Regions from separate parts of the Planococcus notacanthi genome, predicted to be linked through region 2. Evidence: riboswitches for the same ligand, from Rfam matches in the RefSeq annotation. Region 2 holds a riboswitch; the other holds the start of a gene.
The links. A riboswitch is a leader RNA that binds a small molecule or an ion and turns the genes downstream of it on or off. The one in region 2 is predicted to bind FMN.
Positions count from the first base shown of each region.

Region 1: linked by a shared signal. The riboswitch ahead of QMA01_RS09980 (hypothetical protein) and the one ahead of QMA01_RS03035 (ECF transporter S component) in region 2 are both predicted to bind FMN.

Region 1 covers NZ_JASDCQ010000002.1:488,280-503,994, reverse strand. The annotation lists gene QMA01_RS10030 (sensor histidine kinase) at 1-454, opposite strand, end outside; gene QMA01_RS10025 (response regulator transcription factor) at 435-1,115, opposite strand; gene QMA01_RS10020 (YcjF family protein) at 1,221-2,234, opposite strand; gene QMA01_RS10015 (LTA synthase family protein) at 2,300-4,120, opposite strand; gene QMA01_RS10010 (flavodoxin family protein) at 4,232-4,855, shown strand; gene QMA01_RS10005 (histidine phosphatase family protein) at 4,907-5,437, opposite strand; gene QMA01_RS10000 (DUF421 domain-containing protein) at 5,517-6,071, opposite strand; gene ribH (6,7-dimethyl-8-ribityllumazine synthase) at 6,258-6,722, opposite strand; partial or broken gene ribB (3,4-dihydroxy-2-butanone-4-phosphate synthase) at 6,762-7,364, opposite strand; gene ribE (riboflavin synthase) at 7,382-8,011, opposite strand; gene QMA01_RS09980 (hypothetical protein) at 8,012-8,284, opposite strand; FMN riboswitch at 8,347-8,517, opposite strand; gene QMA01_RS09975 (CHY zinc finger protein) at 8,729-9,052, shown strand; gene QMA01_RS09970 (GNAT family N-acetyltransferase) at 9,111-9,599, opposite strand; gene QMA01_RS09965 (metallophosphoesterase) at 9,689-10,519, opposite strand; gene QMA01_RS09960 (ABC transporter permease subunit) at 10,799-11,584, opposite strand; gene QMA01_RS09955 (ABC transporter ATP-binding protein) at 11,581-12,462, opposite strand; gene QMA01_RS09950 (PLDc N-terminal domain-containing protein) at 12,459-12,653, opposite strand; gene QMA01_RS09945 (MgtC/SapB family protein) at 12,780-13,478, opposite strand; gene msrA (peptide-methionine (S)-S-oxide reductase MsrA) at 13,529-14,194, opposite strand; gene QMA01_RS09935 (protein-L-isoaspartate(D-aspartate) O-methyltransferase) at 14,368-14,952, shown strand; gene QMA01_RS09930 (DUF2243 domain-containing protein) at 15,022-15,531, opposite strand.
Region 2 covers NZ_JASDCQ010000001.1:642,149-657,863, reverse strand. The annotation lists gene QMA01_RS03070 (YpdA family putative bacillithiol disulfide reductase) at 1-411, opposite strand, end outside; gene QMA01_RS03065 (metallophosphoesterase) at 478-1,230, opposite strand; gene QMA01_RS03060 (CBS domain-containing protein) at 1,302-1,931, opposite strand; gene QMA01_RS03055 (LysM peptidoglycan-binding domain-containing protein) at 2,004-2,822, opposite strand; gene QMA01_RS03050 (RecQ family ATP-dependent DNA helicase) at 2,902-4,329, opposite strand; gene QMA01_RS03045 (YpbB family protein) at 4,326-5,351, opposite strand; gene QMA01_RS03040 (ferredoxin) at 5,458-5,709, shown strand; gene QMA01_RS03035 (ECF transporter S component) at 5,917-6,498, opposite strand; FMN riboswitch at 6,644-6,776, opposite strand; gene QMA01_RS03030 (hypothetical protein) at 6,853-8,037, opposite strand; gene sigX (RNA polymerase sigma factor SigX) at 8,027-8,560, opposite strand; gene QMA01_RS03020 (ATP-binding protein) at 8,607-10,388, opposite strand; gene QMA01_RS03015 (response regulator transcription factor) at 10,381-11,097, opposite strand; gene ccsB (c-type cytochrome biogenesis protein CcsB) at 11,258-12,442, opposite strand; gene QMA01_RS03005 (cytochrome c biogenesis ResB family protein) at 12,439-14,097, opposite strand; gene resA (thiol-disulfide oxidoreductase ResA) at 14,111-14,671, opposite strand; gene QMA01_RS02995 (pseudouridine synthase) at 14,763-15,494, opposite strand.

The DNA of each region.
Region 1 (15,715 bases), on a different contig from region 2:
GCGAAGCAAGCAGGACACCGCCTGCCAACTGATTATTTTCAAAGTAAGGCATAGCCACAAACGTCACTGTGAGTTCAAATCGTTCGACATCCCGATTGACAACCAGTGTTTCTCCCTGTTCGATGACACTCCATTCTTCCTGTGTCAGTTCTACGGGCGGGAACGAACCTGAGACTGGATACAAAATCCGACTCTGCTGATCAAAAACGATGAAACTGATGTTCTGCGCTTCCAGGATCGATACATAAGCCTGCAGATTAGTGCCTGGGCGTGCCCGTTCAAGTTCAGCGATGATCTGTTCCCCGTAATTCTCGAGTTCTTCCGCTTTTTCATCATAGGCAAAATCATCCACATAGCGGACGAATAAAATACTCAATATCAAAAATGCGATCAGCAAAATGCTCATATGGCTGGCAATCAGCTGATAGAAATACTTAATTCGCGTGTTCTTCAAATTTATAGCCAACTCCCCATACCGTATGGAACAGCTTGTCTCCGCCATCGATTTTCTTGCGCAACCGTTTGATGTGAACGTCTACTGTCCGCTCGTCGCCGTAAAACTGATAGCCCCATACCTGTTCCAATAATTGTTCACGGCTGAACACCTGCTTCGGATGCTGCAGGAAAAACAGCAATAAATCGAATTCCTTCGGGGTCAAGCTGTCTACCGCCTGCCCATCCTTCAGTACATCCCGCGTCTCTTTGTTGACGATGAAATGGACGGTTTGGATGGAGTCCGATACAGGCTCGACTTTCTGTGTTCGGCGTGTAACCGCTTTGATTCGCGCCATCAACGTTAGCGGACTGAATGGTTTCGTGACATAATCGTCTGCTCCCATTTCAAAACCGATGACCTGGTCGGATTCACTGTCTTTTGCCGTCAGCATGATGATCGGCACCGTGTTTCCTTCCTCCCGGATTTTGCGGCATAGTGCAATGCCATCCATCCCGGGAAGCATCCAGTCCAAGATCAGCAGGTCGTATATTCCGTCTTTGTATTTACGGTATCCTTCCAGTCCATCAGCTGCGAATTCACCTTGTATGCCTTCTTTTGAAAAGAACAGCTCCAGCATGGAACTGACGCTTGGGTTATCTTCCACCACCAATATCTTCATCCTGCACCTCCGTCGTTCTTTCTCCTAAAGGTAAATGACAAATCCAAATGACGCAAGCAACTTGAAAACCGCCCTTCAACGTTCGAAGAGCGGTTCAGCAAGCGATCAGGCTTTTTTTTCACGGTTTTTAAGCTTCTCAAAGATATCGCCGATCATGTCGTAATCAATGGCGATATTGTTTTCATACGCATATTTGACACCATAACCCAGTGCCAAGGTCATGGATGAAGCAACAGTCCCTCCAATAATGGATCCTGCTCCAGGAATGAATTTCAAGGCTTGGCGGTAAATTGTATGGCCGATGGTTTGAGTAGCCGTAATGACAATCATGTCTTTTGCCGCTTTTTTGGTTAATGGCTTATCGTAAAGGTTCGATAATTTGATGATCAACCCAACTTGCAAGGTAGTCAACGGCAACACGTCAGATCCTGGAATCGGCGATGCACCGATCACACCAGCTGAAACGCCAGCCCCAATGATCCAGCGTGTGGCAGCTGAAGACTTTTCTTTCATGCTTTTGGCGAAGAGCAGGTCTTTACCTTTCTTTTCGAGCAAAAAAAGGATTTCCTTCTTTAAGGTTTCCAGATTTTCTTCTGTTTTCGAAGAAATCGGAATGACTTTGTATTTATGGGCGGTATGCTCTTTGACGAACTGGACAATGGACGGAATATTCTCTGCTGCATCGATTTTATTCAAGACAATTAAAATATCTTTATTGTGTTTTTCAATTTCATTGAATTTCTCTTTTTCGCTTTCAGAGAATACCGTTCCTGCTGCATTCAGGAAGAACAGCACGACGTCGGATTTCTGGACGAACTCCAGTGTTTTCTTGGGATTTTCATCATTCGGATCGTTTAAGCCCGGTGTATCCATAAATTTGATATTTTCCAGGCCATGAATATTATAGGGATCCACACTGACGGTTTCCCCTGGCATCGGGTTGGTGCTGGCAATATCTTCACCGATGATTTTATTGACGGTGGATGATTTGCCCGCGTTCACTTCTCCGATTAAGGAAATCAGAAGATCTTGATCCAGTGCATCATTGACTTTTTTCATTTCATTTTCAAACATCTTGTCCATTGCCTGCATGACTTCTTTTTCAAATTCTTTTACCATAGACCGGTTTCCCCCTCATTTCATACTTACTGTCTATTATAACGGCTTCCCTATACCGGATGGAATTATTCCTCGATATAGTCTTTTAATAACGTATCCGCATAGTTCATCAAGGTTTCCGTATCCCGGATATGTTTTTTAGCTTCGCTGTTTTTACTGCGCTTTTCCATGCTCTTTAAATCGTACAGCACTTCAGGCAGTTTGGCTCCAGGCGCTTTATAGAATTGTTCCGACTGGATGTAGGACCCTCCAGGCATATAATAGCGCATGCCCAGCAGATTTTTTTTGTAATGGAATAGATTGTGCCCCATCATCGGCTCGTCGTGCTCCACCCCAAGCAGCGCCAATAATGTCGGCATAATGTCGGCCTGGCCGCCTAGACGCGTCATTTCAGCTTCTTCAAACAGATTTCCACCTGTAAAAATCAACGGAATGGTAAATTGATCTTTTAAAGAATACGTATGCCCCAAGAAGTTGCTTAATAGCTGCCGGTCTTCTTCCGTCACTAAAGTGCCGTGCATGCCGGAGTGGTCTCCAAAAATGGCAATTAAGGATTCTTCGTAAATCCCCCGATCCTTCAGTTCCTGTATAAATAAGCCGATTTGTTCGTCTGCATAGCGGATGGATTGCAGATAGTTCCCAATGTACATGCCTTCGTATTCTGCTGGGAGGTTAAGATACTCCATAGCACCCGGCATTTCAAATGGAGTATGGCTGGTGACTGTAACGATGTTGGCATAAATACGCTCGTAAGTGTCGAGCTGGCGCGGCAGTTCTCCTGCTACAAAATCAAACAGCACTTCATCTGCCGGACCGAAGCCGACAGTTTTGATATTTGGGAGGTCATCGATCGAGAAGACCTCTTCGTAACCAAGAACCGGATAAAGCACATCCCGGTTCCAAAATGTCACATCGTCCGCATGGTAGGTGGCAGATCCATAACCTTCGTCTTTTAATGTACGGGCCAGGGAAGGCACTTCTTTTCCGGTGAGGCTGTTGGCCGTCGGAATCATGCCTTGCGGATACAGTCCGGTATTGGCCATCCATTCTGCATCAGAAGTTGTCCCCGCGCCCACCTGTTGGAAGACATTGGAGAAGTAGGCACTTTCACTCAACAGCTTATTGAGGTTTGGTGTGATTTCCTGGCCGTGCAAGGTTCGGCCAATCACGAAATTCTGCAGTGATTCTACTTGGATGACGAATAAATGCCGCCCTTCCGCGATTCCAAAATTGTCGTGTTTACTGACTTCCACATACTTATTGCCTTTCAACTCTTCCAATTCTTTAGCTGACAGCTTGCTGGAAGAGGCATGTGCGGTTTCTGTGGAACGATTATACAATTGAGCCAGCTGAGACTGCAAAAATCCATTTTCTTTCGCAAAATAAGAAACATCAATGATCGGTTGTTGCAGCGCATACACAATGGTAATCGCACAAATCGCGGCCATAGTGACTGCCGTATATTTCATGGCAACAATTTTCACCGTTTTTTCGAAGCGGCGGGCAATGAACACCAGCAAAATCGCATCCAGGAAAAACAGGAAATCCCAGGGGTTTGCAAGCATCGAAATGGTATTGCTGACAGAACTCGACTGCGTCAGCTGCTGTAAATCGTAGTAAGAAGGGATGGTGGAATAATAGCGTATATACAACGTGACAGTAAAGAAAATGACGGAAGTCAGCAGATTAAAAATAAAAACAGCCAACCATATCCGTTTTTTTGCCAGCAGCAAAACAGCAGATAACAGAAGGGCCCACATTGGAAATTCAATCAAAACAATATGCAAAATCGATTTTGTATCAAAAATAAGCACACGAAAAGCACTCACTTTAATTAGCAACAAGAGGAAAATCAGTATATAGGGCAGGGCATCATTTTTTTTCATTTGAAACACCTCTTTTCTTCAGACGATTGCTCGAATCGATTGTTGCATATATTCCTGGTAAAAGGGAAAACAAGGACTAAACAGAAACGAAAATATAAAAGGAGCGATAAAATGCAATCCTTAAAAGCACTTTTCCTTAACACTTCGTTAAAAAATTCCAAAGAACCTTCTCATACAGAAGGGTTTATCAAGGATGTTCAATACCATTATAATCAATTGAGAGTAGAATCTGAAACCTTGCGTTTGGCTGATTACTCCATCGCCTATGGTGTCCAGGAAGACATGGGCGACGGTGATGAATGGCCCCAAATCCTTGAGAAAGTATTGGCTGCAGATATTGTCATTATCGGCACCCCCATTTGGCTAGGCGAAAAAAGTTCCTTGGCGACGCAAGCCATTGAACGCCTTTATGGAAGCAGCAGCGTCACCAACGACAAAGGGCAAGCCGTTTTCTACAATAAAGTTGGCGGCGTGGTTGTAACCGGCAACGAAGATGGAGCAAAACATTCAGCGGCTTCCATTCTATACGGGCTTTCCCATATCGGTTTTGTTATCCCGCCGAATGTTGATGCTTATTGGGTCGGTGAAGCAGGACCCGGCGATTCTTATATGGATGCCGGGCGCAACAATGAATTCACCAAATCCGCAATTCAGCGGCTTGCTTATAATACCTATCATTTAGCTGGACTGCTCAAGAATAATCCCATTCCAAATGAAGGAAATACGCTGGAATGACATTCCGCTAAACAGCCAACAGCCTCCTCAGCTGTTGGTCTTTTTAAATTGTCATTTCCATATCCGCGCCACTGAGGAATGGCCATTTTCCACTTCCACTTTATAGACATCCGGATTCGTCAGCTTTTGCCATTCTGAAAACCCATAGCCTGAATCGATTTTTTTCAAGAGCAGACCTAATAAGTTTCCATGTGTCACCGCTGCCGTCCCATCTTTCATTTCACTCATCACTTCCATTGCGCGGTCAGCCGCTTCTTTTCCCGATTCGCCTCCCGCAAGCTTCAGCTCTTCATCACCGAACGATTCCTCCAGTTTTTCCATCCAGTCCGGCAAGTCCTGCGTGCTCAACACGCGTTCAGCCAATCGGTCATCCACTTCAATCGGCAAACCTAATCGATCCGCCACCGGTTCAATGGATTGGATGGCCCGGGTAAATGGACTGGCGACAAGATGGGCCACTCTCTGATTTCCCAAAAAATCCGCCAATATATGCGCTTGCTGCCTGCCCGCTTCTGTCAACTCTGCATCCGGTGCCTGTCCAGTTGCTTGGCAATGCCTAATCAAGTAAATTGTTTTTTTCATACTCTCCACCCTAGTTCACTTTTTTGATGTTCTCTTTACTTTTATCGTATCCCTTAATGTAGAATCCATTTGTTTCCGATCACTCCGCATACAAAACTTCCTTGAGGTTTGGATAACCTTCCTCGGCAAGGGAGTCATACAGCCATTGTTTTGATTTCCCAACATATTCTAAAATCCCTTCATTTATTTTACCCTCGTCCACAAACAAAAAGTTTATCGATTCATTTTTTGCCTGCAGATTCAACATGTCCGGCGTTACCTCTTTATACTTGGCATATTTTTTTAAACTAATTGTTCCACCTGGTTCTAAAAACAGATCACAAACTTCGCTCAATGAAAAAACACCTTGTTGGCGAAGCATCACGCGAAGCTGTTCCATCTCCAGGTGATTCTTATTTAATTCGTCTATATTGAATTCGCCGTCTTGAATTAAAATGGAGGTCTCGCCTTTTAAAAGTTTCCTTATTTTATCATTCTTTTGAGTCGTTTTTTCGATAATATACAGCATGATTCCCCATACAGCCACCGCAAACCAGACATGCAAAGGGTTTACTTTATCATCATATATGCTTTCCTCCAAAATCCCGCCTAGCACAATGGAATAAATAAAGTCAAAGGGAGTTAACTGAGACATTTCTTTTTTTCCCCAAGATACGAGTAATCAACAATAATGCAATTAAGCCAAAAAATAGTTTTGAAGCTATTTCTATATACATCATCCTACTGATCCTCCAGTCCTAAGGTCGTTATACATCCCTTTCCCCTAAACTTCATCTTTTAATCAAAAAAACACCCGGACAAAAGCCCAGGTGCCAGTAGATTATAATTTTTTCATAAGATTGGCCATTTCAATGGCGCCTGCGGCAGATTCCCAGCCTTTGTTGCCGGCTTTTGTGCCAGCACGTTCAATGGCCTGTTCAATGGAATCCGTGGTCAAAACCCCGAAAATGACCGGGATATTGGCTTGGTCGCTGGCCCGTGAAACGCCTTTTGCCACTTCACTGCAGACATAGTCGAAATGAGGCGTCGCACCTCTGATGACTGTGCCAAGAGTAATGACGGCGTCATAGTTCCCGCTCATCGCCATCTTTTTGGCCACCAGGGGAATTTCAAAAGCTCCCGGTACCCAGGCGATCGAGACGTCATCTTCTCCAACGCCATGGCGTTTTAATGCGTCTTCTGCTCCGCTCAATAGTTTGCTGGTGATAAATTCATTAAAGCGTCCGACCACAATGCCGATCCGCAACCCTTCACCGTTTAAATATCCTTCAAAATGAACAGTCATTTTTCCATCTCCTCTATTGAATTAATACGCTGATGTATGCTGGTTTTTCTGCTGATACGCAACCAAATCCTTGATTGTCAACACCCCAAGGTTGAGCCGTTCTGCCACTTTCTCCAAATCATCCACACGTGCCATCCTGCCGTCTGGGTTCATGATTTCGCAGATGACCCCTGCCGGAGCAGATCCCGCAAGCTTCGCCAAATCGACAGCTGCTTCCGTATGGCCTGCCCGTTCAAGCACGCCGCCATCTTTCGCAATCAATGGAAAAATGTGGCCCGGACGTTTAAAGTCTGCAGCCTTCGCTTCTTGCTTGATCAGGCTGGTGATGGTGTGGGAACGCTCAAAAGCGCTGATACCCGTGGTTGTATCTCTATGGTCAATGCTGATGGTGAAGGCGGTGCCGAATTCATCTGTATTTTGATCAGTCATCAAGCCAAACTCCAATCGCTGGGCGATGGAACCGGCAATCGGGACACAAATTAATCCTCGCCCTTCCGTCGCCATCAAATTGACAATCTCAGGCGAAGCAAACTCTGCTAATGCGATAAAATCGCCTTCGTTTTCTCTGTCTTCATCATCGATTACAATAACTGCTTTTCCAGCCTTTAAATCTTCGACGGCTTTTTCTACAGTGTAGAACATCATTTCAGCATCTCCCTTTAAAATCCATTTTCCGCAAGCCAGCTTCTGCTGATTTTCGGTTCTGCGGTTTGAACTCGTTCGGTATACTTCGCCAAGAGATCACACTCAATATTGACCTTATCGCCAATCCCTTTTTCGCCTAATAACGAATCCTCCCGTGTGGTCGGGATGAGGGAAATGGCCACCGCATTGTGGCCAAGTTTAAAAATCGTCAATGAAGTCCCATCAACTGCTATCGAACCCTTCAGCATCATGTATTTCATCAGCTGAGGATCGAGTTCAATTGTTTTGGTGACAGCATTGGCTTCTTTCTTCACTGAACGGATCACGCCGACGCCATCGATATGGCCGCTGACGAAATGGCCGCCAAAGCGGCCGGTGGCTGGCATGGCACGCTCGAGATTTACGCGCGCTCCTGTTTTTAATTCCTTCATTGTTGAAGACTTGACCGTTTCTGGAATGACATCGACTGTGAACGTTTGAGCATCGAAGGAAGAAACAGTCAAACACACTCCGTTTATGGAAATACTGTCTCCACGCTTCATGTCCTCCAAAATCAGCACACAGGAAATCGTCAGTTCCATAGCCTGCGGTTTTGCGCGGACTTGCGCAACGCGGCCGACTTCTTCGACTATACCTGTAAACATTTAGGCACACTCCTCCATTCCGGTCGCCGGAGCAGATTTAATTCGTTTTCGTACAAGTAGTTGGGTGCTTTCCACCATGGGGCGTATGGGTGGTGAGGAAAGGATGGCGCTGAAGGTTGTTTGCATGTGCCTTGCTTCTTTAACAAGATGGCCGGTTTCCCAACAATTTTGGGTACCTTTAAAAAGCCCGGTTTCCACGGAGGAAAAGAGCAGCATTAAAGATCGGTGTGTTGCATTTCCAGAGACGGGTCCCTGTTCAGGTATTTTGGTCATACAAATTCCTCCTTTCAATTTCAAACGATTGAAAAGAAGAGGCACATAACGAAACCGATCTCTGAATTCTTCTCCCATCCAGACTGTAACTGTCGGTGCCGGAATTTCACCAGCTCCACCGCTTAAGCGCTTTAAACATAGTGGCCTATGCCTGCATTCGCTTAACCGGGTCACGGACTTGCAGTTCCCTGCTCACCGCCGGTAAGGAATTTCACCTTGCCCCGAAGAATTAGATTCGTAGTTTCGTCCCTTTCATAGTAGCATAGAAAGAAACTGAACTATAGAAGTTATAAGAAATTGGCCTTTGGGAGCAGGGCAGTTTGCTTTTCATATGCCATATTCCACCGGTACCAATCGGTAAATTGTTTCAAAAAACCCAAACTACCTATAGTTTTTTGAAATCTTATCACCAACAAATCATGCTGTAGAAAGGATGGTTTTAACATGGCCCACCACCAAATTGTCAAAGGCCTTAAAGTCGATGCGGAAACACGTTGTTTGCATTATCATTCTCCAATCGACCGGATTGCCATTAAGTTTTTTTGCTGCCAGGAATACTTTCCCTGCTTTGAATGCCATCAAGCGGAAGGTTGCGGCAAGCATGAGGTTTGGCCCAAAGACCGTTTCGATGAAAAGGCGGTGCTATGCGGAACGTGCGGACATGAACTGTCGGTCGAAGACTATCTAGCCTGCGCTTCAACCTGCCCTTCCTGTTCATCGCCATTCAATCCAGGCTGCAATTTGCATAAACACCTATACTTCGGATAAGGAGCTGAAAGGAGTGCATTTTCCAGTTGAAAATAAAAGAGCGAAAGCATTTCTGCTTTCACTCTTTTTCATTTAAATATAGGGACATTACATGCTGTTCGCCTTTGGTCCGCATAATCCGTCTGCCTGTATCTTTGAATCCGGCTTTTTGGTAAAGGCGTTGAGCCGGAAGATTACGGGCATTGACGCCTAGTACCACTTCATCAAAGCCCGGAAATTCCGTCTTCATAAATTCAGGAAGCGCATAAATGGAACCTGTAGCGATGCCTCTGCCTTGGAATTTAGGATTCACCGAAAATCCTCTCAGCAACAAGGCTTTCGGATTATCCGAATACTTTTTCCGATCTTCTGATTCATCCAGTTCAAAAAAACCCGCGTCTTCGCCTCGTGCCTTTATGATGATGAAATGTTTCGATCGGTCTTTTGCATCTTTTTCTACAATTTCCTTAGGCAGACGTGTAAATTCCAATTGATCTGATGGCAAATCGTAATCAATCGAAACTCCTGAAGAATAGCGGTGCAATGTAACTTCTCTTTTCTTAATCACGTGAAGCGGCCTCCTTATTTACATTCGCTGTCCATCCACTATTTTAAAAACAGACGAATAACGGGTTCGCTGAATCCTATATGCCGACTTTAGCTGTTTCCTTTTTCCAATGTCACGACAACAATTTCCGGCAAATTGAAAATGCGCACGGGAAACGTGCTATTGCCCAGCCCTCGGCTTACAACCATTTGTGACTGGTCCACTTCAAAGATACCTTCCGTCACTTTCGGAAACCAGCCTTGACCTGGTGCAATCAAGCCGCCAATCCCGGGTATACGGACCTGGCCGCCATGGGCATGTCCGGAAAAGACCAAATCCACACCGTAATCGGCATAAATCGGCAGGTATTCCGGTCGATGTGCCAGCAGAAGTGTGAAATCTTCTGTAAGCCGAGCAGTTGCAAGGCTTTGCTCTGTAACTTCTTCTTCATGAATGTCCGGCACCATCAATGGATCATCGATTCCTGCAATTTGGACCGACTCTCCGTCTTTCACCCATTCAACCGAATCATTTTCCAGGACTGTCACACCACGTTCCTGCAGGGCCCCTAAAATTTCATCGACTTTATTGGAGGCCACTTCATGGTTTCCGGTAACGTAATAAACTTCACTCATTTCTATCAGGGCATCCACTAACACTAGACTGGAATCCAAGTCGTAGCGGTTGCTGTCAACGAGGTCTCCAGTCAAAAAGATGGCATCCGGATTGGCCGCCTTTACCTTTTCAATCAAGGATGATTGGTTTTTTCCGAATGTGGCGTCGTGCAGATCCGACACCTGAACAATTCTCGATCCATCAAAGGCTTGCGGCAGTTCTTGGGAGGCTACTGTATACTCTGTTGTTTGCACCCAGTGGTTGCTGCCCCAAAATAAGCCCCATACTAATAATATGAGCAGTAAAAATACTGCGAGTTTCTTCATAAAACTTAACCTCTATTCGATTCTGTTTAAGTCGATTGTGTCTGCGCAGCCCACTAATCTGTTCTTTCTTCTCTGGCTTAATTAACGGCAGATCCTGATAATCCACGTTTCAGGCTTACTTATGCCGCCGTTTTTTTCCGGTTCGGCAACTTCAAATTTCCGAAGTTCAGCAACTTTTATAAGTATTGCATAGGAATGGAAATCCCCATAAAAGATACGCGCTCTCCATTGTCGCATTTTTTCAGTCCCGGCGTCCACTTGCGCGCGTGAAGCAGCTGATCAAACTTTGGTTTTCGCTTTATTTTTCCAAGCAGCCCAGCTGCCTAAAACAATCAATCCTATAATGGCCAGTAAAGCAAGTCCAATCGCTCCAACAAATTCGCTGAGACGGGGATTTCCGGTTAACCAAGCTGCTGCATATCCAGGCAGTTTCATTGGGGAAATCGTCCAATTTGCTCCCAGCAATCCATCCGCCAACTGAACGAGCAGGTATACCGCAAATGCTGCAGCCGCTGCCAGTCCACCATTTGGCAAAATAGCGCTGGCAGCCAGTGTAAGTGTAAGAATCAGCAAAATCCAGATGCTGTAGGATCCCACCATTTGAAGAAGAGCGCTAAATTCAAGCTCTTCAAAAAACAATAACGTATAGTAATACCCAGCTAAAAATCCAAGCCACAGACTGATTAGAGAGATGGCTGCTGCCATTGTCCATTTACTTAAAAAATAGGACAGAAAAGACAACGGACGGACGTACAGCAAAGTCGCTGTTCCGCTTTTCCGCTCCCCAGCGATTGTTCCCATATAAGCCAAAATCAGCACAACTATACCGATTGTTTGGAATTGTTCCATGACAGCCATTAAAATCTGAGCAGGAGATGGGGTGGGAAATTCAAATACCGCCCCTTCGGGTAAACCTCCGGATGCCTCTAAAATCTGAGGCATAAAGTAATTCACGACAGGCTCAGTGATACCCAGCAGAATAAAAACACAAGGGATCCAGAAAATTTTATAATTCCGCACATTTTCTCGCCATTCTTTTTGCAATAAAATACCGAACTGCTTCATTGGCCAGCAACCACCTTCAAAAAGATTTCTTCCAAAGAAGCTGTTTGAAATTCCACTCCTAAGATATCCTGTTTTTCTGAAGATAAGGTGTAGAGCACCTGTTGCATGCCGGGTCCTTCTTCATCGACAGAGAGATAAACAGAATCTGCTGAAACGTACGTTTTCCAAGGATGTTCCTCCGCAAACTTCATAGCCTCGGCAGGATTGTGGAACCGGATCCGGATGCGGAGATTGGCATGCCGGCTTTTGACTTCGTCCAATGATCCATGTTCGATTAAGCGTCCGTCTTTCATAAACAGCAGTTGATCTGTCATTTCTTCTGCATCGTTCAAAATGTGGGTAGAATACAAAATTGTCGTGTCTTGCTGCAGTGATTTCAGTAAATCCATGATTTCCCGGCGGCCGGTGGGATCAAGTGCTGAAATCGGTTCATCCAACAAAAGAAGTTTAGGGTCATGGACAATCGCTTGCGCCAAGCCCAATCGCTGTTTCATCCCACCGGAAAAAGCACCGATATTTTTGCGCATGGCTCCTTCAAGCCCGACAAATTCCAATGTACGCATTGCCTGCAGCCTTGCTTTCTTTGTATCGACTCCACTTAATCTGGCAGCCATCTCAGTGAATTCCAACGCTGTCAGCCACGGGAAAAATTGCGGATACTGTGGCAGAAAGCCGACTGTCAGACCATCGGCCAAACTGATTGTACCGCTCGAAGGAGATAATAAATCGGCCAACATGGACAGCGTTGTCGTCTTGCCTGCACCATTGGGTCCAATCAAAGCCGTCGCTGTACCTTTTTCCAACCCGAAAGAAAGATTTTCCACTGCAAGTTCCTGTCCATACTGCTTTGTTAGATTGTTGACTTCCATTAAGCTCAATAATTTCTCCTCCCGACAACAAAATATACAATTGGCCCAATAATATTAACGATGACAATAATGATGCCCCACATCCATTTTGGACCGTTTGGATTTGGGTTTTTGATTAAATCCACTAAAGCGAAAATCATCAAGCCGATTTGAATGACAAATATCGGCAGTAAAGCCAAAAGCATTGTTGTTTGGTCCATGTTTTTTCTCCTCATATTCGTATTGATAAAAACAACTTTTCATGATGAATTCCGTTTGCTGATGTTGGTTTTATTGAAAACACGAAAAAACCGAAGCTGGTAATCGTTCGGTCTTTTCCTTTTATTCTACATCATGATCTTGGTTACTCCATCAATTTCCTGCAATTTCTTGACTAAATTGATTTCATTGCTGATTTTGCTTTCGCTGACTGTGAAATTATAGGTAGAAAAGCTGTTACCGCCATATGATACGGCATTTTCAATCTGGAATTCATGGATGTCTATTTTTGATTCTTCAAAAACGGCAACCAACTCTGAAAACAGGTTTTCCCGATCTTCAGCTGTTACCGCAACATTCTTCTGCAGCCGATTTTTAAAAAACTTGTTTTCGATATGATACAGGACATACAAAGTCAGTAAGACAATAACCGTGGCCAGCACTGCTGAATAGTACATTCCTGCGCCAATGGTCAATCCAATGCCCGATGCCACCCAGACAGAAGCAGCAGTCGTCAGCCCTCTGACAGACCCCCGATGGACGATAATGGTGCCCGCTCCCAGGAAACCGATGCCACTGATGACATAGGAAGGAATCCGGGCAGGGTCAAAACGGATTGCACTGTTGTCGCTGTTGAGAAAGGAATCGAAGCCGGTTATCGACAAAATCATCATCAGACATGAACCAATCCCGACCAATAAATGTGTCCGAAGTCCCGCTGGCTGGTTTTTCGCTTCCCTTTCAATGCCAATCAAGCCACTAAAAAAAGCTGCAGCCAGCAAACGGGTCACAATCTCCATATAATCTGTCGGCAGCAAGTTCATCATATCCCTCCTGACTTGTCAGACAGAGCTGGGGCATGAACTCCCTTTTCGGCTTACCACTTCATCTTTGAAAAGAGATCGATTAAAAACAGCTTCTCGGCTCTTCCGATGTTCCATTTTTCCAGCTCTTCGATTACACCTTTTTTTGTTCCGTAACCTTTCACAAAACCGTTCAGCCGTGCGGCAAAAGTTGAATCTCTCAGCAGTTCTTGGTCCTGATACAGCCCTGACAATTGTTCCAAAGCCTTGGGATATCGTTTCAAATAATATTTTTGATGGCGTTCTTCAGCTGTGGTGAACTCAGTAAAAGGTGAAATTTCCGTCTCGACCGTCTCCCTCAACTGACCTTCCATTTCTTTTTTGGCTTCGGCAATTAGTCTGTGCTGCTGTTCTGTATGGTAATGAAGCAATGAAATATACTGTCTTCCTTTATAATTGTCCCTATTCGGGTAATGGTTTTGCCAAAATTCTTTAAGTACCTCCGTATAGCTGATGATGGAAGGATCAAATTCAATTTGGACGGTTTCTGTATGGTCACCTATTTCCCGGTATGTAGGCGAGGCTGTGTGGCCGCCTGCAAAACCGACACGGGTGCGTATAACTCCAGGCAAACTGCCGAATCGGGCTTCCGGCCCCCAGAAGCAACCCATTCCAAAAGTGGCCAGCTCCAACTGTCCCCCGTTTTGATAAAGGCCTTTTTCGATTGTTTCAATGTCCATTGGCTGAGCACCCACCCTTCTGGTTCTTCTGCCGCTGCACAAGAAAGCGCAGAGCAAATACTATACAGTCGTTAGTTACATCCTTTAAAATCAATGTAACAAGACCTATTCGAAAATGCATGGCATACGTACTCAAATAAGAGAACAATAGCAAAAGAAAGCGGGGATACGCGATGAAAAGCCAAAGAAAGGAAATCATTTCTTACTTTAAGCAAATGGACCGCAGCTTTTTCATGGACTCCAATAAAGACCTGGCCGTATTTGACCAAGCCCTGCCTATTGGATTTGAACAAACGATTTCACAGCCGTCTCTGGTTCTCGAAATGACGCTGGCGCTTGATCTTCATCCAGAACAGAAAGTTTTAGAGCTGGGCACAGGGTCAGGTTTTCAGACTGCTCTGCTTGCCGCTTTCTCAGAATCCGTCTATACCATCGAACGAATCGAAGAACTGCATGCTCGCGCAAAAGAACGGTTGGCCCAATTGAACTTCCAAAATATCCATTTTAAATTGGGGGATGGCAGTGAAGGTTGGAAAGAGTTCGCTCCCTATGACCGGATTATGGTGACAGCTGCCGCTGCAGAAGTGCCAAAAGAGCTCCTGGAACAATTGGAAATCGGCGGGAAAATGGTCATTCCTGTCGGAAGTTCTTTCAGCCAGGAATTGCGGTTGATTGAAAAAGATGACCAGGGCAAAACCCACACAACGCTACTGAACGAAGTGTTATTCGTTCCTTTAAAAGGCAAATATGAAAAATAAAAAATGCGTTTCACATCGAGTTCTTTCATGTGAAGCGCTTCTTTATCCTATCCATTCATTGCGTCGACTCTATTCTCTGCTGCCATTCGACTTTACTGGCGTATTGGGTGTTCTATAAAGCAAAAATATCCCTAAGGCCAGTATGACTACTGCTGTTATATTCCATACAAGGTCATAGGGCAACAACTCCACCCCATAGCGAATTTGATGGAGCTCCAATAATTTGTGGTGGACAATACCGTCATAAAGCTGAAAGGCTCCAGCACCGATCAGCATTCCCCCTAGCCAGCGCTTGGGCCACCAGGCTTTGCGGCGCTGAAGATCAGCAAGGAGAAATAAGGAAGCTACGGTCGCAAACCAGCTGAAGGCGTGAAAAAAACCATCTGATACCAATCCGGCATCGCTTGTAGACTTATCGTAAAAATGGTGCCAATGCAGTAATTGGTGAAAGACCGTTTCATCAATGAAAGCCACCAATCCGACTCCAAACAGGAAGCCTGACCAAACGTTTCTTTTGGCATGGACTCTCCGGTTTTTTTCCTTTGTGTAGTCAGTGGTTTTGACTGTAGTTGAAGGCATGGAATCCTCCTTTCTCATTAAATCGGCTTTTTGAGAACTCATAAGCATAGATTTCAGCTTTTTCCAAATAATACCCTTATTCTGTAGGCCTAAAACAATCACCGCAATAAGAAAACCAAAATCATGAGCCAATAAGACCAAAAAATCTACACTCTTTATATCAGCTTGTCACACAATCAAATTC
Region 2 (15,715 bases):
ATTCAAGGCATTGGGCTGATCGTAATAGCCCGTTGCCGCTATGACATATTTTGCTTGATAATAGCCTTTTGAAGTCTTGACGCTGAACGAACCGTCCTGCTCGTTCCGTTCCACGTGCTCCACGGTCTCAAACGGCTGCACTTTTATGCCGCTCCGTTTTACCACTTCACGATAATAGACCAGCGCCTGATTGCGCTTCGGCTTGCGTCCTTCAATGATGAACGGGACATCGCCTATAGACAGCTTTTCACTTGTGCTGAAAAAGGTTTGATGCGTCGGGTAATTGAAAATCGCATTAACGATATTGCCTTTTTCAATCACAACCGTCTGCAGTCCGATTTCTTTCAATTCAATGGCGGCCGACAATCCGCATGGGCCGCCTCCAATAATAAGAGCATCTACATATTCCATTCCAAAACATCTCCTGTACTTGATCCTTGTTTAAGCATAATGGATGGATCCACTTTGTGACAAATTTTATTTCAATTTAGGCTTTATGGTCAGCACATGAAATTCGGCTGGAGCTCCCAGACGCAAGTGGAGTGTTGTCGTACCGAATCCATTGCTGATCAACTCCACCCGGTCCTCTTTCACTTTCAGCGAGCCTTTTTTAAACAGTCCGAAAGGACCAATGCGTATCTGGCCACCGTGAGTATGGCCAGCCAGCAGCAATTCGGCTGAATAAGGCCCTTTGATTTTCCAAAAATCAAAAGGGGTATGGGATACAAACAATACGGTATCACCGACTTCAACAGCTTTAAATGCATTGTCAAAGCCATCAGGTTTGTAAGCGAAATGATCCAGCCCAACCAGTTTCAACCGGCTATTGCCGAATAGCGACACCGATTCGTCATCCAGCACAGTCACACCGTAATGCGCGAAAATTTTTCTGAGTGAAGTTTCATCCACTTCACGATCATTATTTCCCCATACAAAATAAACAGGTGCGATAGCTGTCAGGTTTTTGATATTTTCAGCGACTCGCTTCAAAGGCACTCCCTTTTCGACTAGATCGCCTCCGATGACAATAAGATCGATCGGAAAATCAATAAGATCAGCTTTAATGGTTCGTCTATGGATATCTGCTATGAAAAGAAGTTGAAATGGATCAAATGGCTTTTCTGAGGCCAGATGGATAGTTTGCTTATTCAGCTTTTCCGCAAAAGCGTTTCGCACCATAAAAAGAAGCAGCGCAAAAGCTGCTAGAGCTAATCGGATAAAATATTTCATCAGGGGATGCGTCCTTCCAAAAAACGAAAAAAACATAAGCGAGGCTTATGCTTTTTCATTTTAGTTTAAAATTAATCTTCTGCGATATCCAAGACACGGAAGCCGGATTTCTCCAGTTCTTTTACAAAACGGTCAATGTTGTCTTTCTTTTCAATTTTCAGGACAATGCGGCGAACCATTTTATTGGTCTCATCAAATGTCACAAGGGAAACAACCGATTCCTTGAACTTTTCGATGATCTCACCAAGGCGGCCGATACGGCCTTCTGATTCTACGGATGTAAATGTGATGCGATAGCCCGGTCTGTCCATGCCAAAAGCACTTTGCAATTGATTGACAACATCAAACCTCGTTACAATCCCCAAAAATTGATGGTCTTCAACAACTGCAATGATCGGGAAATCATTCAATTCCACCAATGCTTTTTCATAAACATCATTGATATTCAAATACACATCTTCATTTACAATGACGTCACGGACCTTAGTGGTTTTGGCAAACTCTTCTTTTGTTTTTCCGGAATGGAAAAATGCGCGATAGGCATAATACCAAGTGAAGATCCCTTTGTACTCGGTTCCCTCCACTACAGGCAATGCATCAATTGTGTATTTTTCCAGCAACTCAAAACCTACTTGTACGGAATCATCCAACTGCACAGTATGGCATTTTTCTCTTTTGACCATTACGCTTTTTACAAACATCTGCTCGCCTCACTTCTATAATCTATAAACATCTATTCCCTTTTCGGAAGTTTATTAATCAGCCGAATTTGCTTATGGCAGAATCAATGTCTGGCCAGGGCTGATGCTGTTTGAACTCAAGCCATTAGCCTGTTTGATCTTTTCGACTGCCGCAGCGGCTCCTGCAGCACCGTAATTATTGACGGCGATGCGGTAAAGCGTTTCACTGGACTGGACCACGTAAGTTTTGCCGTTTGCGCTTGGCACTTCTTCTTTTTTATCCGCTTCAGCTTTTGCTTCCGCTTCTTTTTTCGCCTGGGCTTCAGCAGCGGCTTTCGCTTCTGCCTCTTTTTTCGCTTGAGCATCAGCAACGGCTTTCGCTTCTGCATCCGCCTTCGCTTTGGCCTCTGCTTCAGCTTTTTCCTTCGCTTGTGCATCGGCTATTGCCTTAGCTTCAGCATTCGCCTTTGCTTCAGCTTCAGCTTTCTCAGCGGCATCGGCTTCTGCAGCAGCTTTTTTCTCAGCTTGTTTTTTTTCTGCAGCAGCTTTCTCTTTTTCTTCAGCTGCTTTTTTCGCTTTTTCTTTGTCTTTTTCTTTTTCTTCTTCCTCGGCCGCCACTACAGCAGAATTGGATGGTTGGGAATTCATCTCAAAACTCACTTCATTTTCTGCAGGTTTAGCTGTCAATGAATCATCGGGTTCATATAAGAAAGCTACAAAAATCAGTAAAGTAACGGGTATTAAGATAAAAATAAAGAATAACGCAGGCATCAATAGGCTTTTGTTCTTTTTAGGGTTTGGCCTAGGCTTTTGTGCCTGTCGCTGAGCTGCTCTCGACAAAGCAGAATTTTTGTCTATCGATATTTCCTGCCGGTTTTTTTCAACCGACTCATAATAACTGTTATTTCCCATTCATGACGACCCCTATCTGTACTAATATATCTATTATGACGAAAAAAGACTCATTTGTAAATGACAGTTAACGAGAATCTTATATAGGTAATATTACACGCAATCGATCTTGCCAATCAAGCGGTTGCTGCTTTTCTGCCGGAGGCAAAAACTCCGCAAACACTTCATAATTGATTCCATCGTTGATACAGCAATTCGAAGGCTTATCGGCAAGCTGTTGATCAAAACAGCTGATGATATAGCTCCGCAAACAACTTTCCAATGACAGCAATTCACGGATTTTTGCCGCCTGCTCCCATTTCCCTCGTCTCAGAAGCTCCATTTGCTTGTTTACGCCTTCCAATGGCAATTTGGTGATCCAATAAGAAGCAACCCGAAAAGCCGTCTCCCGGACAATTCCTTGGTCGATTAAATGAGTTGCAGCCGTGCCGTTTCGATAAACAGCTTCGATTTCATGCTGTGTCGGCAAGTCATCCATCACCAAACTTTCCAGCAAAGCTTCATCTCCTTGCGCATAAAGCAGGGTAGCCAATGCCGGCTGTCCATCCCGTCCGGCCCTTCCCACTTCTTGAACATAACCTTCTATCGAAGTCGGCAATTGAAAGTGGATGACGTGCCGGATATTCGGTATATGGACACCCATGCCAAAAGCATTTGTTGAGCAGATCCATTGCAGCTCTCCGTTTTGAAATTGCTGTTGGACAAAGACACGGTCCTGATGTTCCATACCGCCATGGTAAAATGCCGAAGAAACTCCCTGTTCTGCCAAAAGAGAAGAAAGTTCTTGGGACTTTTTTCTAGTTCCTGCGTAAATGATTCCGGGACCGCTGAACTTACGAATAAACCCCTTCAGAAATTCAAGCTTGTCACGTTGGTCATCGAATTTCTTGATATCATAGACAATATTTTCCCTGTCCATTGGATGCCTATAGATATAGGGTTCTTTCAAGGATAAGTATTCCCTTATTTCCTCCGTTACTTTATCTGTAGCAGTCGCCGTCAATGCCAGTACTTGCGGAAAGTTTAAAGCGGGCAGGATTTCTGAAATCCGCAAATAATCCGGCCGGAAATCAAATCCCCATTGAGAAATGCAATGGGCTTCATCAGCAACCAGTAAGGAAATTCGTATTTGCTGAAGCTTTTGTTTCACATATGGCTGAACCAGCATTTCCGGTGAAACAAAAATGAATTTATAGGAGCCCAGATTGCTCCATACCTTTTCTTTGTCCTCAGGCTTCAGAAAAGAATTGATAGCAACTACTGATTTTTCCCCCATCTTCTTCAACTGCGCCACTTGATCTTGCATTAAAGACAATAACGGGGAAATAATCAATACACTGTTAGGCAGAATCTTTGCTGGAAGCTGGTAACAGATGGATTTCCCCATTCCTGTCGGCAGCAGTGCAATGACATCTTTTCCAGCCAATACCTGCTCGACGATCTCCCGTTGACCTGGACGGAATGAAGAAAAACCGTAGGCAGAATACAATAATTTCTCTAGATTCATCCTTGTTCCTCCCTAATGGCTAAAGCCAAACGGATTTGAAAATAACTGGCTTGAGGCAAATGCTCTTTGATATCACGCAATCTTTTCGTTTTTCGTTGCCGGCTTTCAGCAATGATGGCTTCATACAACTGCGGATCTACAAACGGCGTAAAATTGAAATAGGGATCGTTCATCGCCAATTCCACGAAGTGATCTTCTATGGTGCTGGTTTTCAATTGCCGCAAAGAAGCTATTTGTTCCAATGAAAATCCTCTTTCAAATAATTTTTCTGTGCGTTTGGCGGTTTCTGTCAAAGAAGACTGCTGAATGATTCCTTCCATTAATCCAATGAGCAGGGATGGTTTTGCGTGTTCAATGGCAGCCATCCATCCATGCAGTGCTTCCACGAACATCAATTGGGCATCCAGAATCGCCAACTCCTTGGAATCGGCGATCTGCTGCCATGTTAGCCCACTCAATTCATGTCCTGATAAACGCTCCATCAGGATCATTTTATGTATTTCTGATATTTTCGTATTGGTTAAGGTGGCCAATAGTTGCTCTTTAAACGTTTGTACGACTGTTAAATCCCGAAATCCGATTCGCTTCAAATACGTTTTGACCCATGCCTGCACTTCTTCCTTATTGACAATGGGATCAAATATTTTAATGCCTTGGCTCGTATTAGATAAAGTTTGAACAATTAGTGACAACCGTTGAAAGAAAATAATCTCATTTCCACGGTATTTCCAGCCATTTAACGGGGATGGAGCGACCTCAGCATCCAGCGCTTTCGGAGTCAATTCAATTACCTGTTCATTTTCCAACAAATACCCCTCCATAAACAAGCGCTGAACCGCTTGGTCATAGGCTTTCTTATCCAGTTTAGGTAACACGCCGAAATAAGGATATAGGTTGAAATAACCGATATCCTGGATGGTCTGGCCGGACTTCTTTCCTTTGATCAAATGAAATGGGGAAGTGAGCGTCCGCTGCCTGTCGACGGCTTTCATAATGGCCAAAATCAGTTCGGTGAATAACAAGCTTGCGCCCCCTAGCGGTTTTGGGTTGAAAAACTACTCAAACACCTTTAGAATAAAAACGATAGTATAACTGAACTTGTTCGGAGATAAAGGAGAGGAAAACAATATGGCTAAGTATACCATTGTCGACAAGGATACTTGTATCGCTTGTGGTGCTTGTGGTGCAGCGGCACCTGATATTTATGATTATGACGACGAAGGAATCGCATTTGTTATTTTAGATAATAACATGGGGACAGAACAAGTTCCAGACGAACTCGAGGAAGACATGGAAGATGCATTTGAAGGATGTCCAACAGACTCCATCAAAGTTGCAGATTCATCATTCGAAGGCGACCCTTTAAAATACGAAGACTGATTTAAATGGAAAAGGCGTTCGGGAGTATATACTCCCGAACGCCTTCTTTTTATTGCGTTATGTCAGCTTCAGCTTTTCTTTTAAGGCCAGACTCCAGCGGCCCAGGTCCTAGGGTCATAAGTCAACCCAGCTGTATGGCAAAGCACGCCATTCCCGGTAAAGCTTCAAGCGCTTGTCGGGGCTTAACGGCTGCTTACGCTTTTCTATCTATGATAAATAATAGGAACGCTGCTTTTCGATCCACGTGTGCATACTGCTGAACATCAACAGAACGACCGCAGTCAAAAGTACGCCTTTGATTAAATTGAATGGTAGGATCCCTAAAACGATGGTGCCAAATAGGGCATTGCCTGTTTCTGCTGGCATATTAAGGAAGTAAGTGTACATTGGCAGAAAGACCAAGTAATTCAATACACTCATGCCGATCGCCATCGATAATGTACCGATCGCCAATCCGAATGCCATGCCTTTCTTTGTCGCTACTTTGTGGTAGATGGCATAAACCGGCAAGATGAATAGCAGGCTTGTCACGAAATTGGCCATATGGCCGACGGGAACGCCTGTCGGGCTTCCAGCAAATAGCCAATCCAATACATTTTTGAAGAATGCCACTAATATTCCGGCAACTGGCCCCATTGTAACGGCTGCGATCAAAGCAGGAACGTCACTGAAATCAACTTTCAAAAATGCAGGTAAAGCTGGCAACGGAAAATTGAAAAGCATTAAAATAAATGAAATACTACTCAACATCCCAATTACGATCATCGTTTGTAACTTCTTGTTCTTCATATTCCTCTCTCCTTGTCGTGATTCACCAGAAGAAAGGCTTGGACCCTGCATTTACATATAAAAACCCTTAAGCAACAAACACTTAAGGGAGAAAAGGCACACTTAATAAGCGTTCCGTCTACATGTAAACGACAAACGTCCGCACCTTCACCTTCTCCCATCCAGACTATACTGTCGGCTTTGGAGTCTCACCAAATCCTGCGTTTTACGGCTCGCGGGCTTATGAACAGAGTTCAATTACCGCCGGTAGGGAATTGCACCCTGCCCCGAAGATGAATCGATATTTTGTTATGGCCTAATCTTAGTATAAAAAAGAAGCGTTGTAAACATATTTGTTTTACAACGCTTCTTTTATTAAGGTATCGGCCAGTCCATTAAGTTCGGCGCTAACGGAACCGGCAAAGGTTGGCTAAAGTCGAAACTGTTCCACTTTTCCGGCTGAACGCCCGTTATAGCCAGTTCTTTATCAAAAGCCGCAGCGGTCATGGCCAGACTTTCAATCATCCGAACCGCTTCCCGCTGATCTAGCGAGTCCAAATCAACTGTCTCTTTAAATTCAACTTGCATTATGCCTTCCGCTTCCGTAATTTCAAAGTCCGTATCAATTGGTATGGTTGCCTGATAAAAATCATTTGGATTTTTCGCTAACGCTTCAATTGCTTCATTTGCTGTATCAAACGGCATATCGTATCCAGGAACGAGGTAAACTTCGCCGTTAGCAGCAGAATAAGAATAATAAGCGAGATTTTCCACTTCAGGTTTCATTGGTTCTACTGGACCGATTTCGCCGAATTCTGCTGGCGATCCATCTTCATTGGCAATTTCAATTTCATTTGCATCCGGGAATGTCGCTGCCAAGGTATTGAAGTAGACACCGATGCTTGCAGAAGCCAAGTCGTATGCATGGTCAGGCGGCAATAGATGCCGAATACCCATGGATGTTTCTTCAAAGCTTCCAGCGTACGGATGGTATTCGTCAAAGCCGAGAAGTGTCTCATCGATGTCATCTGCAAATTCCTGATAAAGCTCAAGTGAAGACGGAGCGGCATTTCCAAAAACCGCATTTATCTGTTCTTCAGGAACCAAAAACGATACCGGCACGACAAATGCATTTTCAGTGAGGCCGATCGTCATCAGTGTTTGGTCACCGATCAGTTCTTCATAGGCAGCAGTCCGTGACGGCTCGTCCACCTGCGCTGTGGTAAACCCTCCTGCTCCTTCCGCTTCAGGAACCTCGCCTGTTTCCTCTGCTGCACCATCTTGGGTAGCAGAAGGTTCTTGAGGTTCTTCGACCGGATTTTGGGGGTTTTGGGCAGAATCAATACCATTTTGATTGATGATTGCAGTAACCAAAATGCCGATAGTAATAAACGCCAATGCAGCTGCCAGCAAAGGCAACCATTTTTTCGGCCGTTTTGGACTTTTCTCTTTCTGAACCAACCGATTGTAAACTTCTTCTTTTGGCCGATGGTCTTTTATTGCGGGGAAATCCTTCAACAAATCTTCGATGGAATCATCGGTCCATTTGTTATTCGGCATTTTCATCTCCCCCTTCCTTGGCTATTATTTTTTCACGCAAGGCTTTGATTGCACGATGTTGAGTGGTTTTTACTTTGCCTTCCGTCCAGCCTAAAATATCGGCCGTTTCGGCTATCGACAAATCCTGAAAAAAACGCATGATGATCACCATTTTCTGATCGCCTGTGCAGGTATCCAATGTTTTATAGAGTAAAATCTTATCTTCGTTCAACATGGAGACTTCTTCAGGAATCCTTTCGGTCGACACCAATTGCTGGGTTTCCCAATCAAAAAACTCCATGGAATGTTTTTTTCGCACAGCTGTTTTCCGAAAATGATCGATTGCTACATTTTTTGCAATCGAAAAAAGCCATGTTTTCTCAGAACTCTTCCCTTCAAACCGGTCATATGCACGAAATACACGAATATAAACTTCATGCATCAAGTCTTCTGATAAGTGCCTGTTTTTCACAAGATAAATCAGGAACTGAAAAACATCCTGATGGTATTCTTCATATAACCGATGAAAAACGGAGTCATTCACTCTACTCCCCCCGTTCTTAGGATTAGTCGTCCAGCCTAAAAGAAAGTTACATTTTCTTCAAAGGCAGCAAAAAGACAAATGAAGTTCCTTGCCCCATTCTGCTTTCTGCATAGATTTTCCCTTCATGCGCCTGGATGATATTGCTGGCGATCGCAAGACCCAGACCTGTACCGCCCTTGCCGAGCGTACGGGCTTTATCCGCTTTATAGAATCGCTCAAAAACGAATTCCAGATCTTTTTCTGAAATTCCTACACCATTATCGTTGATCGAGATTTTGGCGTACTCTTCTTGATTTTCGACACGGACCACCACTTGCCCTCCTTTAGGCGTATGGCGAATTGCATTATCGATCAAATTGGTCATGACCTGTTCAATCCGGTCTTCATCCATATCACAAGCCGCCCAATCATCAATCTCGGTTTCAAACAACAACTGAATGTCATTTTCTTTAGCGATTTGGGAGAATTTAAGCGTCATTCTTTCAATGGCAGTATTCAGCTGAACGATTTCTTTGTAAAGGCGCATATGGCCCGATTCCATCCGTGCCAAATTCAATAAATCGGTAACCAGACGGCCCATCCGCTGTGATTCTTCATAGATGATCTTCGTCATTTCACGGCGTTCTTCTTCCGTTGCACCAACATCATCGAGAATCGCTTCGCTATAGCCTTGGAGCATGGCAATCGGTGTCCGCAATTCATGCGATACATTAGCGATAAAGTCTTCTCTAAGCTTCTCCAAGCGATGCTGTTCCGTCATATTGTGCAGGACAGCAACCGCTCCCCGAATAGACGCGCCGCTGTATAAAGGACTGAAATTGATGGCATAATAAGCCCCTTCGATTTCAAGCTCTTCCTCGATTTCTTCTTCAAAATCCAACACATGGTCAAGCATATGGAGCATTTCGGAAGGCAATGGTTGCGCTTCAGAAGACCCGTTCTTAAAAATCCATTGCTGCAGTAATTTTTCTGCTGGCGGATTGCTTAAAAGAATAGTTCGATCCTGATTAAAAGTGATGACGATGTCGGCCATGGATGTCAAAATACTGGATAATTGCTCTTTCTCCTGATTGATCACTTCGACATGATGCTTCAACTGGCGGCCCATCTGATTAAAAGCAGTAGCCAATTGGCCGATTTCATCACTTGAAGAGGCTGTGACTTTAGTATCGAAGTTCCCTTTCGCCAATTCGAATGCGCCTTCCCGGATTTTACGGAGCGGCGACGTAATCCGCGACGACAAAAAGAACGCAAAAAAGGTCGTTAATACTAGAGCGATAAATGCGGACAGAAAGACGATATTTGTAGTCCGCTCTGCTGTTCGGTCCATCACTTCAAGGGATTGATAGATAAATACTACGCCATGCTGCTCTTCACTGGTCTTTAGAGGGTTTGCCAGAACAATATAGGACTCAAGGCGATTTTCTTCTGTCAATGAAGGCAACAGCATTTCCTTCATGACCGTTTCACTGGTTTCAAAAACTTTTTGGAAGGACGGTTCATTTAATATTTTTTCTCTCGTGTCATCGCCATTCAACCCATCATGAATGTAATAGCTGCTTTCATAAGGCTCCTCAGCGATAACCGCATTGGTCTCCGGACCTAATACATCTTTAATGACCTCGAGTGAAGTTTCCACTTCGTCATGTTCGTTAAAAATGTTGGCAATCATGTTCGCTTCACTGTTCAGTGCTTCTTCCACTGTTTCACTGTGATAGTTCCCAAGAAACTCCAAAAGCAGGACTGTCACAATAAAAAGGACAAAGGAAACGAGAAGCAGGATCGTAATCCAAAGCTTCCCGACGACACTATTCCATATTCTATTCATTGCCAACCTCGAATTTATAACCGACGCCCCATACAGTGACAATCATTTTCGCTGCAGATTCAGACACACGATTCAATTTTTCGCGCAAGCGCTTAACATGCGTATCGACAGTCCGCAAATCACCGAAAAAGTCGTAATGCCAAACTTCTTTCAGCAAATGTTCCCGGTCGAATACTTTATCCGGCGCCTTCGCCAAAAAGTATAAGAGTTCGTATTCTTTTGGCGTCAAATTTACTTCCACACCATCAGCTGTTACGCGATGTGCATCGTGATCGATGGTCAGATGTGGAAAGACGACCAAATCTTTTGAAACGGTGGAATTGGAAACCGGAGAATAGGCCGATGATCTGCGCAAGATTGCTTTAACGCGCAACACGACTTCTCTCGGGCTGAACGGCTTGACGATATAATCATCCGCTCCAGATTCAAAGCCTTCTACACGGTTAGCTTCTTCCCCTTTAGCGGTAAGCATAATGATCGGGGTCATTTTCGTTTCGCGAAGTTCAGTTGCCACTTCGACGCCATCTTTTTCAGGCATCATCAGATCGAGAAGGATGCAATGATAATCTTTTTCCATTGCCATATCCAATGCCTGTAAGCCATTTTCGGCTTCTTCCACTAAATATCCTTCGCGCTCCAGATACATTTTCAGCAAGCGCCGAATCCGTTCTTCATCGTCTACTACCAATACCGTTATCTCTTCAGACATGCTAACCCCTCCAACTTTCTTCTGTTAATTTCTATTGTAACGATAACCCTGTCAAAAATAAAGAAAAGCGCTAACCCACGCCATATCTCAACGTCTAAGCCCGAACAATCAATAAAAGGCCTTTTCCGTTTCCGGAAAAGGCCCATTTGTTCATCCAGCTTTATGCGTAGGAATGCAATCCCGCGATTATTAAGTTTACTGCGACCAGATTGAACATGATGATGGCAAAACCGATCACAGCCAACCAGGCGGATTTCTCGCCCTGCCAGCCTTTGCCCAATCGTAAATGCAAGTAAGCGGCATAGAACAACCAAGTGATCAATGCCCATACTTCTTTCGGGTCCCAGCCCCAGAAGCGTGACCAAGCGATTTGCGCCCAAATCATAGCAAAGATCAAAGCACCCAAAGTAAAGATCGGGAAGCCGATAATAATGGCGCGGTAATTGATTTCATCCATCAATTGCAGATTGACGTTCTTGACGAACGGTTTCAATATGCCGGCAATGCGCTTTCTGAAAATCAAGCGGATCAGCCAATAAATAACGGTACCGAACAGCACTGACCAGAACACTGTCGTCAATTTTCCGGCATGAACCATTGCCGGTGTTTCAACTAATGGCGTCATGGCGCCATCTGTCAACGCCACGTATTCGTTCATACCAAAGACAGGAGGCATAGCATAGGTAATAGCCGCTTCATTGTCTTCCTTATCCACATAGTTGAATTCAGCTTCATAACCGGTCAACGAGAAGAACGAACTGGCTACTACAAAGCCAACTACCAATACCAATGAATACATGATGGCTTCAAGCCAAAAACGCTGTTTTGATTTCTTTGTAAGATCCACAACTTTCAATAGATAAATCAGACCCGCAGCCGCACTGATGGCCAGGATTCCTTCTGCAATCACTACTGTACTGACGTGGATCGCCAACCAGTTTGTTTGAAGAGCCGGAATAAGCGGGCTGACTTCACTTGGAAACATACTTGCAAATGCGATAATCAATAAAGCGACAGGCAATACAATCATGCCAAGGACAGGTGTTCTATAGAGGAAATACAAAATAATGAATCCACCGACCAACGTCATGCCGAATGCTGTTGTAAACTCGAACATATTGCTTAGTGGCGGATGTCCAGTTGCGCCCCAACGTGTAAAGAAGTAACCAAGATTGGCTGCAAAACCGATCAAAGTGATGGTAATCGCGGCAATGCCCCATCGTTTTTCAGACTTGAACGTACCTTGTTTATTTCCTTTTACTGCTCCGCCAAAGACGAATGTCGCAATAAGGTAAGCAATAAAGGCAACGTATAATAGATTTGAACTCATTTCAGCTAACGTCATGACAATGCTTCACCTTCCTTTTCCGCTTTCTCTTTTTTGTCGATTTCATCTTGCTGGTCTGTGTAAGCAGGCAATGATGCATAGTCAACAACTTGATCAAGGTCTTTCTTCAAGCCAAACCAGTTTTTATTGGTATGGCCAGCCAGTAAGATCGTACCATCAGCCTTCTGTTGAATCCAGAAACGGCGATGGTTGAAGTACATGCCTTGCGCTACACCGATCATGAAGATTAAACCGCCAAGTCCAAGAATCGGCAAAGTGCTGTCTTTCCGTACGGTTAGCCCCGAAACATCACGTGTTTCTACGCTTTGGAAAGTTAATTTGTAATCATTTTCCCCTAAAGGCTCAACCGTGTTTTGAATGGTGATAAAACTGGTCTCTCCTTCAGGCGTTTCAGGAGTAGTCAGTTTTACAAGAAAGCCCGGATTATTTGGCAGCGGTGTTGCCGTTTGGGGTTCTCCGCCTTCAAATCCTGAAAAGTCCGGATAATACCCAAGCAATTCAACTTTTGCACCACTTTCAAGTTCATACGTTTTTTCCGGGTCGATCAAATCGATGGTCAACTCGCCCAGGGATTCTTCTGTTTCCTTGTTGGTGAAAGCAAATTTCATCGCTTTCAGCTCGTCCAATCGGTAATCCATCTGATAGATGGCATAGCCGTCAAACTTCAAAGGCTGATTGACGCGGATCGCATATTCTCCAACGGCCTCTTGACTGTCAGAAGCCCCCGGCAATGCCTCTTCTGCTTTCTGATACAGAATAACATCCGTTTGGTAATTTTTCGCTACAGTACCTACACGGTCGAGGGCTTCGCCGAATACTTCTTCGCCGTCTTCACCCGTATAGTTTTCAAGCTCAAAGTTTTTGCTTTCCAGATAATAGCCTGGCACTTCAGGAATTGCTCTTGTTTCTCCTTCGCGCAGCCATAGGCTTTCATCGATATAGAAACCAGGAACCATACGCAACATCACACCAAATAGGAAAATAATCAAACCGATGTGATTCACATACGGGCCCCATCGGGAGAACCGGCCTTTTTCAGCCAGCAAGCCATTCTTATCTGTGCGGACATTGTATTTCAATTCTTTTAATTTCTCTTCCGCTTTTAACAGCGTATCTTCCGCTCCCGGACCTTCAGCGTAAATCCGCTGCTTGTCCATAAAGCTCGGATGGCGCAGAACCCGTTGGTTTTTCAATGATTTATAAAGAGGCACAAAACGGTCTAGACTGGCAATGACGAGCGAGATGGCAAGCATCCCGACCAACGCGATAAACCAGTAAGAACTGTATAAGTCATGAAATCCGAGGAAATGGTAGACACGCCCTACGCTGCCATATGTGTCGGCATAGTAGTCCTTGATTGTCGCTTCAGTGCTAGCTGGCACAAAGGCCTGTTGAGGAAGAATCGTACCGATTGCTGCAGCTACAAGCAGAATGACGATGATGCTGACTCCCACTTTTACGCTTGAAAAGAAATTCCAAATTTTGTCGATGATGGATTTGTTGTAAGTTTGCGACCTTCTGGCCGTTCCTTCGTACCGCATATCGACGAGTTTGCTGTTTTGCTCTTTTTCAGTCAAAGACCGCCCGCACGACTCACAAAGCTTCGTACCAGGCGGATTCGTATGACCACATTGACATTGTAAATTTTCCATCCAAAAAATCTCCTTATTCAGGTTTGATTTCTTCCATAAACCCTGCAATATCCTGTTCCGTCATTTCACCCGTAATGATGCGCTCGATGTTCCCTTCCGGATTCACAAGCACGGTAGTTGGCAATGGCCTGATGTTGTAGGCCGTCATCACACTTTTCGTTTTGTCAATCACTACTGGAAAAGACAAACCATATTGATCAGCGAAAGATTGGACTTCAAAATCTGATTGAGCAATGTTTACTGCAAGCACTTGAACGCCGTCATTAGAGAAAGCTTCGTATTGCCGGTCCATAGCTGGCATCTCTTTTGCACACGGCTTGCACCATGTACCCCAGAAATTCAAAAAGACTCCTTGGCCTTCATAATCCGATAATTTATGGTCATTGCCTTCAAGATCCACTAAGGCAAAGTCGGGTGCTTTATCTCCGACTTCCAGCAGCGTGACATCTTTAGCTGTAGCGCTATTGTAGATGGTGTAACCGATAGCGGCTACTAAAACCGCCAGGATGACCGTTCTCATCACAGCTCTTTTTTGTTTCTTGTTCTTCTTCTTCTGTTTTACTTGTTCGCCCATACATGATCCTCCTTCGAGGGATATTATGCAAACTCAATTATAGCAAAGTTTAAACTGTCAAAAATCGCGACTTTTGAAGGGTTTGTGAACGTTAGATGCGCTTGCCTGTTTCAGCCATAACACGCAGCAACTTCACCTCATGGGCAGACAGCTCGCGTGATTCGCCTGCATTCAGTCCGTGCAATGTCAGGAATGCAAATTGTTCCCGGCTCAATTTCTGGACAGGATAGCCGATCGCTTCAAACATTCTTCTGACCTGACGGTTTCTTCCTTCGTGTATGGTGATCTGGACAATGGCTTTGCCCGTCTTTTTATCGCCTGACAGAAACTTCACTTTAGCAGGGGCCGTCATGCCGTCTTCCAGCTTGATGCCGCGCTCCAATTTCTTCAGGTCTTCTCTTTCGGGAATCCCTTTTAAACGGGCTACATAGGTTTTCTCGATTTCAAACTTCGGATGAGTCAGCATGTTGGCAAATTCCCCATCATTGGTCATTATCAGCAAGCCAGATGTATCATAGTCCAATCGTCCGACCGGATAAATCCGTTTTTCAATATCGCCAAAGAAATCGGTAACGACTTTGCGGTTTTTGTCATCAGAAACCGCAGAAATAACGCCCCGTGGTTTATACAATAAATAATAAACTTTCTGCTCTTTTTCAAGCTGAACGCCTTCCACTTCAATTTTATCTGAACTGGAAACTTTCACCCCTAATTCTTTCACCGTTTTTCCGTTGACCCTCACTTTGCCGTCTAAAATCAATTGTTCCGACTTACGTCGTGATGCCACGCCTGCATGTGCAAGTACTTTCTGTAATCTTTCCATAAATAAGTTCACCTCATTAGTATTTTTTTCGAAAAGCGTACGCACCTTCCCATTCAAAAGAATGAAGGAGGTTGAAGCCAGACAAGCAGAAAAGTGCAAGAACCCACTTTCGGCCTTGCCTAGCCAAGTACTGCAAATTTTTTACAATAACTCGATATGCCGTTCGTTCCTCTCGGAATTATGTCACATTTCCCCGAAAAGCGAAAGTGCTTAGCTCAAAA